Linked DNA regions of Rhodobacter capsulatus SB 1003. The protein of the gene in region 2 interacts with the protein of the main gene of each other region in a pairwise test. Links are inferred from orthologs where the notes say so. Each region holds a gene or a part of one and is shown on either strand. Other genes may lie near its edges.

Region 1 (4,053 bases), 130 kb from region 2 along the record:
AAGCCGGAAACCGGCACGAGAGCAGGAAGACCCGATGGACAGGCAGGCCACGGGGCGCGGGGAGGGCGGGGCCAGGGCGCCCGCATCTTCGGCGTCCGCCTTCACATTCGATTCCCGTCTGGGCGCCGAGGGCGCGCATGGGGTGGCGGGCTTCGCCATGGGCTCGCGCGTGGCGACGATGGACGGGCTCTTGCCGGTCGAATTCCTGAACCTGGGCGACCGGATCGTCACCCGCTCGGGGATGCGCGTGCTGCGCGGCCTGTCCAGCCTGCCGCTGGTGTCGCGGCTGGTCGGCATCGCGCCCGGGGCGCTGGGGCATGACCGGCCGGGGCAGGCGATGGTGCTGGGATCGGGCACGCAGGTGCTTTTGCGCGACTGGCGGGCCGAGGTGATGTTCGGCACCGCCCAGGCGCTGGTCGCGGTCGAGCGGCTGATCGACGGGCAGTTCATCACCCGCATCACCGGCCGCAAGATCCGCATCTTCGCGCTGCATTTCGAGGCGCCCGAGGTGATCTATGCCGATGGCGTCGAGATCGGCTGCAAGCCCCTGGCCTTGCGTAGCTGACAGGGGGCGAAGCGCGTATTTGCCCCAAGAAAAAACGCATCGGCTTTTCTTGGTGAAAATACGCCCTGTCGCGCTGACGGGCGGCGGCTCAGAGGTTCAGCGCGCGGAAGACCTTTGGCAATTCCTCGGGCAGATCCTCGGCGATCAGGCCGGGGCCGAAGCTCAGCGCGGCTTCGACATGCAGCCAGGTGCCGGTGCAGGCGGCCTCGAACGGTGTCAGCCCGCGCGCCATCAGCCCGGTGATGATCCCCGCCAGAACGTCGCCCGATCCGGCCGTGGCCAGCCAGGGCGCGGCGCGGGGGCCGGTGGCGCTGTGCACGGCGGCCGCGCCCGACGGATGGGCGATGGCGGTTTCGGGGCCCTTGAGCAGCACGGTGCAGTTGATCCGCGCGGCGGCCTGGCGGGCGGCGGCGACGCGGGGCAGGCTGCCGTCTTCGAGCCCCTGCGCAAGGTCGGGGAACAGGCGGCGGAATTCGCCCTGATGCGGGGTGATCACCGTCTGATCATGCATCGCGTTGAACAGCGGGCCGGGATCGGCGGTGAAGGCGGTCAGCGCATCGGCATCCAGCACGGTGGGACGGCGCAGCCAGAGCGCGGCGGGCACCATTTCCAGCGCCCGCGGCAGGCCCAGCCCCGGGCCGAGGCAAAGCGCGTTCAGCCGCGGGTCCTGAAAATGGCCGCGCAGGGAATAGGCATCGGGCAGGGCGGTCAGCATGATCGCGGTCAGCTGCGCCGCATTCTCGGCCAGGCTGATCTGCGGACAGGCGAGCGTCACCAGACCCGCCCCCACTCGCAGCGCGGCCCGCGCGGCCAGACGGGCGGCGCCGCCCTTGCCGGGACTGCCCGCCAGAATCAGCGCATGGCCGTGGTCGTATTTATGCGCCTCGGGCGATTTGGCGAGGCGGGAACGCATCTCCTCGGTCAAGGTGATCTGGCGGAACATGGCCCCTCCGGCGCGGTCGTTTTTTCCAACCCTAGCGCGGGGTGGTGAGAAAAGCGTGAAGATCCGCCCTAAAGGCCGATCGGTTTGACGATGACGCCGATGCCCTCGGCGCGCAGCTGCGCATGTGCGGGTTTTTCGCGGTGGAAGGTGACCGCCAGCGAACAGGGCGCCGAGGGCCAGCCCGCGGCATCGGCCCGCGCATCGGCATCGCGCCCCGAAGGCAGGTCGATCGCCAGCACCGGCCGCCCCGCGCTGGCCAGCGCCGCGAAGATCGGGCCGAAGCCGGTCAGGGGCCGCGTCAGCCCAAGCCCGAAAAGCGCATCGACGACCAGATCGGCGCTGCTGAAATCGGGCGCGGCGGGCAGGGGCGCGATCGTGCCGATGCGCCGCCAGCGGTCGTGATTGGCGCGGGCGTCGGGCGGCAGCCGGTCCGCCTCGCCGTAAAGATAAAGTGTCACCTTCCAGCCGCGGCGGCGCAGGAGCCGGGCGACCACGAAGCCGTCGCCGCCGTTGTTGCCCGGCCCGCAAAGGATCATCGCATGGCGCAGCGCCACCGCGGGCGGGCGGATGTCGGGCCAGGCCTCGGCGATCGCCTCGACCACCGCCGCGCCCGCGCGTTCCATCAGCTCGAGCCCGCTGGCGCGGCCGGAGGCGATGGCCGCCCTCTCGAGGCTGCGCATGTCATCACTCGTCAGGATTTCCGTCATATGCCGCCCAAACAGTTTACACTTCGCACAATAAATATGCTAACCGCCTAAATCATCATCGCTGTTCGGGGAATCCCCGGGCGCGACGCACCCGCCAAAAGCTAGCCGATTGCGGGGCGGCGTGGAAAGTGGTGAGACGAGGGCGCAAGATCGAAAGGGGGGAGTCGGCATGAAGAAGGTCGAGGCGATCATCAAGCCGTTCAAGCTCGATGAAGTGAAGGAAGCGCTTCAGGAAGCGGGGATTCAAGGGCTGAGCGTGATCGAGGTGAAAGGCTTCGGGCGGCAAAAGGGCCATACCGAGCTGTATCGCGGGGCCGAATATGTCGTCGACTTCCTGCCCAAGGTGAAGATCGAGATGGTTCTGCCCGACGAGATGGTCGATATCGCCATCGAGGCCATCGTCGGCGCCGCCCGCACCGAAAAGATCGGCGACGGGAAGATCTTCGTCTCCTCCATCGAACAGGCGATCCGCATCCGCACCGGCGAGACCGGCGAGGACGCGGTCTGAGACTTCCGAATTTCGGGCGATGGCCCGGCACCGCAACGGGCCCAGCCCGCACCCCATGCTCAACGAAAGGGTAATTTGCAAATGAGCGCAGTCAAAAAGGCTCTCGATCTGATGAAGGCGGAGGAGGTCGAATATGTCGACATCCGTTTCTGCGACCCGCGTGGCAAGCTGCAGCACGTGACGCTGATCGCCGATCTCGTGGACGAGGACTTCTTCGAGGAAGGCTTCATGTTCGATGGCTCGTCGATCGCGGGCTGGAAGTCGATCGACCAGTCGGACATGAAACTGATCCCGGACGCGTCCTCGGTCTACATCGACCCCTTCTATGCCGAAAAGACCATGTGCGTGCATTGCAACGTGGTCGAGCCGGACACCGGCGAAGCCTATTCGCGCGACCCGCGCGGCATCGCGCTGAAAGCCGAAGCCTATCTGAAGGCCTCGGGCATCGGTGACGTCGCCTATTTCGGGCCGGAAGCCGAATTCTTCATCTTCGACGACGTGCGCTACTCGGTCACCCCGGCCAAGGTCGCCTATCAGATCGACGCGGAAGCGGCGGCCTGGAACACCGATGCCGAAGTCGAGATGGGCAACCTCGCCCACCGCGCCGGCCACAAGGGCGGCTACTTCCCGGTGAACCCGGTCGATGAAGCCCAGGACCTGCGCGGCGAGATGCTCTCGACGATGAAGCGCATGGGCATGAAGGTCGACAAGCACCACCACGAAGTGGCGACCTGCCAGCACGAACTCGGGCTGATCTTCGGCGGTCTGACCGAACAGGCTGACAACATCCTGAAATACAAATACGTCATCCACAATGTCGCGCATGCCTATGGCAAGACCGTGACCTTCATGCCGAAACCCATGAAGGGCGACAACGGCTCGGGGATGCACGTGAACATGTCGATCTGGAAAGACGGGAAACCGCTCTTTGCCGGGGACAAATATGCGGATCTGTCGCAGGAAGCGCTGTATTTCATCGGCGGTATCCTGAAACACGCGAAAGCGCTGAACGCGCTGACGAACCCGGGCACCAACAGCTACAAGCGTCTGATCCCGGGCTTCGAGGCCCCGGTTCTGCGCGCCTATTCGGCCCGCAACCGCTCGGGCTGCGTCCGTATTCCGTGGACCGAGTCGCCGAAAGCCAAACGCGTCGAAGCCCGCTTCCCCGATCCGTCGGCGAACCCCTATCTGGCCTTTGCCGCGCTGCTGATGGCCGGTCTCGACGGCATCAAGAACAAGATCGACCCGGGTCCGGCCTCGGACAAGGACCTCTACGATCTGCCGCCGGAAGAACTGGCCGCGATCCCGACCGTCTGCGGCTCGCTGCGCG
Region 2 (4,067 bases):
CCCGCCGCGACGATGATCACCGCAACCGTCATGATGCCTCCTTGCTTGCCAAAGGCTTAGGACATGCGCCGCGCGGGCGCAATGCACACAGAGCCGCAGCTGATTGCCTATATTTTGTGCGGATGCCGATTTTTCTCGCCCGGGTGATGGGTCAGATCACCGGACGCAATTGTGATTCCCGGCGCCTGTCGCTACTTCCTTGAGCAGTTGCAAGAGAGAGACCAAGTGACGATCAGCCTCGATAGCCTTCGCCTCGACCCTCCGGTGCTTCTGGCGCCGATGGCGGGCATCACCGATCTGCCGTTCCGGCGCATGGTGGCGCGGTTCGGCGCGGGGCTTGTCGTGTCGGAAATGGTGGCCAGCGGCGAGATGCTGACCGCCAAGCCCTCGGTCCGGGCCAAGGCGCAGGCGGAACTGACGGCCGGTCTGCCGACCTCGGTGCAGCTGGCGGGCCGAGAAGCGGCGCCGATGGCCGAGGCGGCAAAGATCGTCGCCGACATGGGCGCCGAGATCATCGACATCAACATGGGCTGTCCGGCGAAAAAGGTGACGGGCGGGCTTTCGGGCGCGGCGCTGATGCGCAATCCCGATCATGCCTTGCGGCTGATCGAGGCGGTGGTGGGCGCGGTCGATCTGCCGGTGACGCTGAAGATGCGGCTGGGCTGGGACGAAGACCAGCTGAACGCGGCCGAGATCGCCGCCCGGGCCGAAGCGGCCGGGGTGAAGATGATCGTCATTCACGGCCGCACCCGGATGCAGTTCTACACCGGCGCGGCGGATTGGCGGGCGATTGCGGCCGTGCGTGCGGCGGTTTCGGTGCCGGTGGTGGCGAATGGCGACATCACCGATGCCGCCTCGGCGCGGAGGGCGCTGGATCAGAGCGGCGCCGCGGGCGTGATGGTCGGGCGCGGCGCGCAGGGGGCGCCCTGGCGGCTGGCGCAGATCGCCGCCGCGCTTTTTGGCAAAGCAGATCCCAAACTTCCCTCCGGTTCCGAATTTTCCGACTTCGTGTCAGAGCACTACGAGGCGATCCTCAGTTTTTACGGCCGCGATCTGGGCTTGCGCATCGCGCGCAAGCATCTGGGCTGGTATGCCGAGGCCGCCGCCGCGCCGCTGCGCGCCGAAATGATGCGTGCGACCGATCCCGCTGCCACGCTTGCGCTGATCCGCAGCGCCTTTTCCGAAAGGGAGGCCGCATGAACCTGCCCCCGCCCGGCATCATCTGGAACTCGCTGCCGCTGCCCGCGCTGATGCTGGACGTCAACGACCGGGTGATCGAGATCAACCCGGCGGCCGAGCTTTTCCTCAACCTGTCGGCGCGGGCGCTGAAGGGGCAGGCGCTTGGCGAGCGGCTGGCGATTTCCGCCCCGCTCGAGGAAATCTTTGCCCGGGTGCGCAAGAATCGGTCCGCGCTTTTCGTCAACGACGTCGATCTGACGACGGGCGAACGCGCGCCGGTGCAATGCAACCTGCAGGCCGCGCCGATCGCCGACGATCCGGAAACGGTGCTGCTGCTGATTTCGCCGCGCGAGATCGCCGACCGGCTGGGCCGGGCCAGCATGGTGAAATCGGCGGCGCGCTCGGCGATCGGCATGGCCGAGATGCTGGCGCATGAGATCAAGAACCCGCTGGCGGGGATCGCGGGGGCGGCGCAGCTTTTGTCGATGGGGCTTTCGGGCGAGGATCTGGAGCTGACCGATCTGATCGTCGATGAAACCCGCCGCATCGTGAAACTGCTGGAACAGGTCGAGCAGTTCGGCAATGTCCGCCCGCCCGAGATGAAACCGGTCAACATCCACGATGTGCTTGATCGGGCACGGAAATCTGCGGGCGTCGGCTTTGGCGCGCATATGCTGATCGTCGAGGATTACGACCCGTCGCTGCCGCCGACGCTGGGGGATGCCGACCAGCTGACACAGGTGTTCCTGAACCTTTTGAAGAACGCCTCCGAGGCCGCGAAGGGACAAGGCACGATCCGGCTGCGCACCTTTTACGATTACGCGCTGCGGCTGCGGCGGCCCGATGGCGGCGGGCAGCGCCTGCCGCTGCAGGTCGAGGTGATCGACGACGGTCCGGGCATTCCGGCCGATATCGCCAGCTCGATCTTTGAACCCTTCGTTTCCGGACGCGAGAACGGCACCGGCCTTGGCCTGGCGCTGGTGTCAAAGATCATCTCTGAACACAATGGCTGGATCAGCGTCGAAAGCGCCCCCGGCCGCACCCTTTTCCGCATTTCCTTGCCCGTCGCCCCGAAGGAGCTTTGACAGATGGATGGCACCGTTCTCGTCGCCGACGACGACCGCACGATCCGCACCGTTCTGACCCAGGCGCTGACCCGCGCCGGCTGCAAGGTCCATGCGACGGCGTCCCTGATGACGCTGATGCGCTGGGTCGAGGAGGGCAAGGGCGATCTGGTGATTTCCGACGTGGTCATGCCCGACGGCAACGGGCTCGAGGCGCTGCCGCGGATCGCGCGGGAACGGCCGGGCCTGCCGGTGATCGTGATCTCGGCGCAAAACACCATCATGACGGCGATTCAGGCGGCCGAGGCCGATGCCTATGATTACCTGCCCAAGCCCTTCGATCTGCCCGATCTGATGAAACGGGCGGCCCGCGCGCTGGAACTCAAGCGCCGCGCGCAGGTGGTGCCGAAGGTGATCGAGACCTCGCGCCCCGAGGGCACCGATCTGCCGCTGGTCGGGCGCACGGCGGCGATGCAGGCGCTGTACCGGCTGGTGGCGCGGGTGATGAATGCCGATCTGCCGGTGATGATCATGGGCGAATCCGGCACCGGCAAATCGCTGATCGCAAAGGCCATTCACGATTTCTCCGACCGTCGCACGCTGCCCTTCGTGGTGGCGCAGGCGGCCGATCTGCTGGGGGCGGACGGGCCCTCAAGCCTTCTGGCGCGCGTCAAGGGCGGCTCGCTCGTCTTTGACGAGGTCGGCGATTACGACGACGAGACGCAGGGCCGGATCGTGCGGATGTTGGATGCGCTGCCCGATCCCGCGCCGCGGATCATGGCGACGACGCAGGTCGATCTGGGCGCGCTGATGGAGGCGGGCCGGTTCCGGCAGGATCTTTACTACCGTCTGGGCGGGGTGACGCTGGCCGTGCCCGCGCTGCGTGAGCGGGTCGAGGACATCCCGCTGCTGGCCGAGCATTTCCTGGGCCGGGCCGAGCGCGACGGTCTCGGCATGCGCCGCTTCTCGGCCGAGGCGATGGGGCTGGTGCGGGCCTATGCCTGGCCGGGCAATGTGCGCCAGCTCGAAAACACCGTGCGGCGGCTCGTCGTGACGGCCTCCGAGGAGGAAATCACCCGGACCGAGGTGGAGTTCGTTCTGGGCAACCAGCCCGCGGTCGACGCGCTGCGCGGCGCGGGCGGCGAGGGCGAGAAACTCTCCGCCTCGATCGCCCGGCATCTGCGGCGCTACTTCGACCTGCACGGCGGCAACCTGCCGCCGCCCGGGCTTTACGACCGGATTCTGGCGGAAATGGAAGCGCCGCTGATCGAGATCGCGCTGGATGCCACCGGCGGCAACCAGGCCAAATGTGCCGATCTTCTGGGGATCAACCGCAATACCTTGCGCAAAAAGATCACCGATCTGGATATTCAGGTGACAAGGCGGCGCAAACTGATGTAAATGGGCCACAGGTAATTGTGGCAAATCCACCTCACGGGATTCGCCGCGGCGGAGAACCGGGGGACCCGTCGTGTCCATGACGAGGAGTGGCTCAGCTTGGGAGAAGCTGGCGCGGCTGCGGCGCCTGCGCCGGGTGCAAAGCGGCTTCGTCTTTGGCCTTGCGGTGCTGGGTCCGGCGCTGGCGATCATCACCTTTGTCGTGCTCGGGCCTTTGGGGCAGGGCGCCGACAGCATCGCGCTGCGGCTGACGCTTCTGGGCGACTTCATCTATTTCCTCGTCCTGGCCGGGCTGATCCTTTTGCGCCTGACGCAGATGATGGCGGCGCGGCGTGCGCGGGCGACGGGCTCGCGGCTGACATTGCGGCTGACCGGGGTCTTTGCCGGAATCGCGCTGGTGCCCACCGTGCTGGTGGCGCTCTTTGC
Region 3 (3,778 bases), 1.7 Mb from region 2 along the record:
ACCGTCCTTGACCTTGGTGTCAAAGATCGATTTCAGCGCCTCTTCCGCCGCGGTCTGGATGCGCTGATCCAGCGTCGTGCGGATCACCACATCGGCGGTGGCATTCTTGCCGAAGTAATCGGGGATGCTGTCCATCACCCAATCGGCGAAATAGCCGCCCGCCCGGGCCTGCGCCGCTTCGGAGAGCGTCGCCGGATGGGCGCGGGCGTCCTGCCACTCCGCGTCGGTCAGATAGCCCTGCTCATGCATCAGCGCCAGAACCATCCCGGCCCGCTCCTGCGAGCGTTTCAGATTCGTCGTCGGCGCATAGGTCGAGGGCGCCTTGAGCAGCCCGGCGAGCATCGCCGCCTGCTGCGGGTTCACATTCGTCGCCGAAATCCCGAAATAGCGCTGCGCGGCGGCCTCGAAACCGCGTGCCCCCGCCCCCAGATAGGCGCGGTTGAAATAGATCGTCAGGATCTCGTTCTTGGAATACTTGACCTCCATCGCCAGCGCATAGGGAATTTCCTTGATCTTGCGCTTGATCCCGCCGGAGCGGCAGTCGGTCTCGTAATCGGCCTCGGTCTTCCAGCGTTTCGGATCATAGGCGGTGCCCAGGCACAGAAGCTTCGCCACCTGCTGGGTGATCGTCGAGCCGCCGTTGCCCTCCAGCGGGCCGCGGCCTTCGGAGAGGTTGATCGCGATGGCCGAGGCGATGCCGCGCGGGCTGACGCCGAAATGGCGGTAAAAGCGCTTGTCCTCGGTGGCGATGATCGCGTTCTTCAGGAAGGGCGAGACGTTTTCCGCGGTGGTCTGGCCGCCGAAGGTCTCGCCGCGCCAGGCAAAGACCTGCCCGTTGGTGTCGATCAGCGTGACCGAGCCGCGGTTGCGGCCATCCAGAAGCGCGGTGTAATCGGGCAGCTGGCTGTAGAAATAGAAGGTCGCAAGGCCAAGGATGATGCCGACGACGGCGGTCGCGCGCCAGACCGCGCCCCAGATCACCGCGAACAGGAAGCCGAACAGCCCCAGCACCAGCCCGGAGAGGCCGCCGCCCCGCCGCGGCGGTCGCGGGCTGCGGGGCTTGCGCGGCGTCTTCGGCTTGCCCGGCGGCGGCGTCTTCGCCCCGGACTGCGTCGCCTGCCGTGATGCGTAGCGCCTGTCCGCCACCAGCGGCCTTTGCCGCCCGCCTGTTCCTGCCATTTCCGCCCCGGTGCCTGTTCCGCCGCGCAACTTACACCGCCGAAAACGGGATGTGGAGACGCCTCGCGTCACGATTCGGTTTTTCGAAAGCTTAAATATAAGGCTCTGCGCACAATTTGTGCGTTTTTCGGCTGGAATCGGTTTTTGACTGCCGCGGGTTTAAGCAGCTTTCCTTGTGCGAAGCGCTTTGCCCGCGCCTTGATACGCTCATAACGGTGCCCCGGGCATCGGAGCGGCTGACAATAGGAAGGGACATAACGTGAAACTCATCATTGCAGCGATCAAACCGTTCAAGCTCGAGGAGGTCCGCGAGGCGCTGACCGGCATCGGCGTGCGCGGGATGATGGTGACGGAAATCAAGGGCTTCGGCGCGCAGTCGGGGCATACGGAAATTTATCGCGGCGCCGAATATGCGGTGAATTTCGTGCCGAAGGTGAAGCTTGAAATCGTCGTGGCCGACAATCTGGCCGACGAGGTGGTCGAGACGATCCTGAAAGCGGCCAAGACCGACAAGATCGGCGACGGCAAGATCTTCGTGCTCGACGTGAATCAGGCCGTGCGGGTGCGCACCGGCGAAGCTGGCGACGAAGCGCTGTAAGAACCACAGGGGAAACAGGGACAATGAACAATCTGACCAAACTGACGGGTCTTGCGGCGGCGCTGGCTGCTGCGGCCCTGCCTGCCTTTGCGCAGGAAGCGGCCGCTCCGGTCGCCGAAGCCGTTGCCACCGTCACCGAAGCCGCGGCGCCGATCGTCGACAAGGGCGATGTCGCCTGGATGATGACCTCGACGCTTCTTGTGCTGTTCATGATCATTCCGGGCCTGGCGCTTTTCTACGGCGGTCTGGTGCGCAGCAAGAACATGCTCTCCGTGCTGATGCAGACGACGATGATCACCTCGGTGGTGATGATCGTCTGGGTGCTTTGGGGCTATTCCTTCGCCTTTGGCGGCGGCACCAACCCGTTCTGGGGCGGTCTGGGCAAGGTCTTCCTGGCCGGCGTGACCGGCGACAGCCTGGCGGCGACCTTCACCGATGGCGTGATGCTGCCGGAATATGTGTTCATCGCCTTCCAGATGACCTTTGCCGCGATCACGCCCGCGCTTTACGTGGGCGCCTTTGCCGAGCGGATGAAATTCTCGGCGGTGATCCTCTTCACCGTGCTTTGGGTCACCGTGGTCTATTTCCCGATCGCCCACATGGTCTGGGATGCCTCGGGTCTGATCTTCAACTGGGGCGCCATCGACTTTGCCGGCGGCACCGTGGTGCATATCAACGCCGGGATCACCGGTCTGATGGCGGCGATCGTTCTGGGGCCGCGCGTCGGTTTCGGCCGCGAGAACATGGCCCCGCATTCGATGACGCTGACCATGGTGGGCGCGATGATGCTCTGGGTCGGCTGGTTCGGCTTCAACGCCGGGTCCAACCTTGAGGCGACCTCGGGCGCGACGCTGGCGATGCTGAACACCTTTGTTGCCACCGCCGCGGCCGTCGTCAGCTGGTCGGCCACCGAAGCGCTGTTCCGCGGCAAGGCCTCGGGTCTGGGCGCGGCTTCGGGCATGGTCGCCGGTCTGGTGGCGATCACCCCGGCCTGCGGCACCTCGGGCCCGGTCGGCGCGATCCTGCTTGGCCTGATCGTCTCGCCGGTGTGCTACTTCTTCGTCACCAAGGTGAAGGCGATGTTCAAATACGACGACAGCCTGGACGTGTTCGGCGTGCATGGCATCGGCGGGATCGTCGGCGCGGTGATGACGGGCGTTCTGATGGCCCCCGGCTTCGGCGGCACCGGCGGCGACGATTTCTCGATCGTGTCGCAGGTGATCATCCAGATCAAGGCGGTCGTCGTGACCATCGCCTGGGCGGGGATCGGCTCGATCATCCTTCTGTACATCGTCAAGGCCGTCACCGGCCTGCGCGTGGCCACCGATGACGAACGTCAGGGCCTTGACCTGACGACCCATGGCGAAAGCGCCTACCACTCGTAAGGGGTTGGTCCGCAAGATCGAAAGGCCCGGGGTTTGCGCCCCGGGCCTTTTCCCATCTCAATCCGCATGGGCCGCGGGGGGCGCGCTGACCCCGGGCGGCGCGGCGACCGGACGGCGCAAAAGCAGGGCCAGCGGCAGCGCGGCCAGCGTGATCCACATCAGCGCCTCGAAATCATCGACATAGGCCACCATCGCCGCCTGCGCGGTGACGATCTGGTTCACCACCGCCCAGAACGCGCCCTCGCCATGTTGCGCGGTCATCGATTGCAACATCGCCCCCCCGGCGCCGCTCATCATTCCGCTGAAATTCGGATCGTAAAGCGAGATGTTGGCGACCAGCTCGGTGTGGCTGATCTGGGTGTTGCGGGTCAGCAAAAGCGTGACAATGGAAATCCCGATCGAAGAGCCGATGTTGCGCACAAGGCTGAACAGCGCCGTCGCATCGCCGCGGAACTGCGGTGCGATCGTGGCAAAGGCCACGGTCGAGAGCGGCACGAAGACCAGCCCCAGCCCGAGCCCCTGAATGAAGCCCGAGACGATGATCGGCACCGCGTTCATCTGCGGACCAAAGCCCGTCATGATGTAAAGCGACCAGGAGGTGAACAGAAGCCCGGTG

The links.
Region 1: the proteins of RCAP_RS08915 (region 2) and RCAP_RS08295 interact in binary tests that used the Escherichia coli proteins (3 or more experiments, as listed by UniProt). The link is inferred for Rhodobacter capsulatus SB 1003 from one-to-one orthologs.
Region 3: the proteins of RCAP_RS08915 (region 2) and RCAP_RS16760 interact in binary tests that used the Escherichia coli proteins (3 or more experiments, as listed by UniProt). The link is inferred for Rhodobacter capsulatus SB 1003 from one-to-one orthologs.

The regions. Positions count from the first base shown.
Region 1 is NC_014034.1:1,808,743-1,812,795, forward strand. The notes cover bases 1,068-4,053. They hold RCAP_RS08295 (P-II family nitrogen regulator), read left to right. Parts: upstream 1,068-2,384; coding sequence 2,385-2,723; downstream 2,724-4,053. Other genes in these bases: RCAP_RS20175 (NAD(P)H-hydrate dehydratase), read right to left, coding at 1,068-1,508; RCAP_RS20180 (NAD(P)H-hydrate epimerase), read right to left, coding at 1,577-2,215; glnA (type I glutamate--ammonia ligase), read left to right, coding at 2,805-4,053. Also shown: RCAP_RS08280 (Hint domain-containing protein), read left to right, coding at 35-565; more of RCAP_RS20175, read right to left, coding at 654-1,067. UniProt on the Escherichia coli protein: P-II indirectly controls the transcription of the glutamine synthetase gene (glnA). P-II prevents NR-II-catalyzed conversion of NR-I to NR-I-phosphate, the transcriptional activator of GlnA. When P-II is uridylylated to P-II-UMP, these events are reversed.
Region 2 is NC_014034.1:1,938,265-1,942,331, forward strand. What follows is about bases 231-3,230. They hold RCAP_RS08915 (two-component system sensor histidine kinase NtrB), read left to right. Parts: upstream 231-1,196; coding sequence 1,197-2,264; downstream 2,265-3,230. Other genes in these bases: dusB (tRNA dihydrouridine synthase DusB), read left to right, coding at 231-1,200; RCAP_RS08920 (response regulator), read left to right, coding at 2,268-3,230. Also shown: RCAP_RS08905 (bifunctional 2-C-methyl-D-erythritol 4-phosphate cytidylyltransferase/2-C-methyl-D-erythritol 2,4-cyclodiphosphate synthase), read right to left, coding at 1-32; more of dusB, read left to right, coding at 226-230; more of RCAP_RS08920, read left to right, coding at 3,231-3,644; RCAP_RS08925 (sensor histidine kinase NtrY-like), read left to right, coding at 3,721-4,067.
Region 3 is NC_014034.1:3,588,565-3,592,342, reverse strand. Bases 397-3,107 are described here. They hold RCAP_RS16760 (P-II family nitrogen regulator), read left to right. Parts: upstream 397-1,438; coding sequence 1,439-1,777; downstream 1,778-3,107. Other genes in these bases: RCAP_RS16755 (ammonium transporter), read left to right, coding at 1,801-3,107; RCAP_RS16765 (transglycosylase domain-containing protein), read right to left, coding at 397-1,179. Outside these bases: more of RCAP_RS16765, read right to left, coding at 1-396; more of RCAP_RS16755, read left to right, coding at 3,108-3,162; RCAP_RS16750 (DHA2 family efflux MFS transporter permease subunit), read right to left, coding at 3,220-3,778. UniProt on the Escherichia coli protein: Involved in the regulation of nitrogen metabolism. Regulates the activity of its targets by protein-protein interaction in response to the nitrogen status of the cell.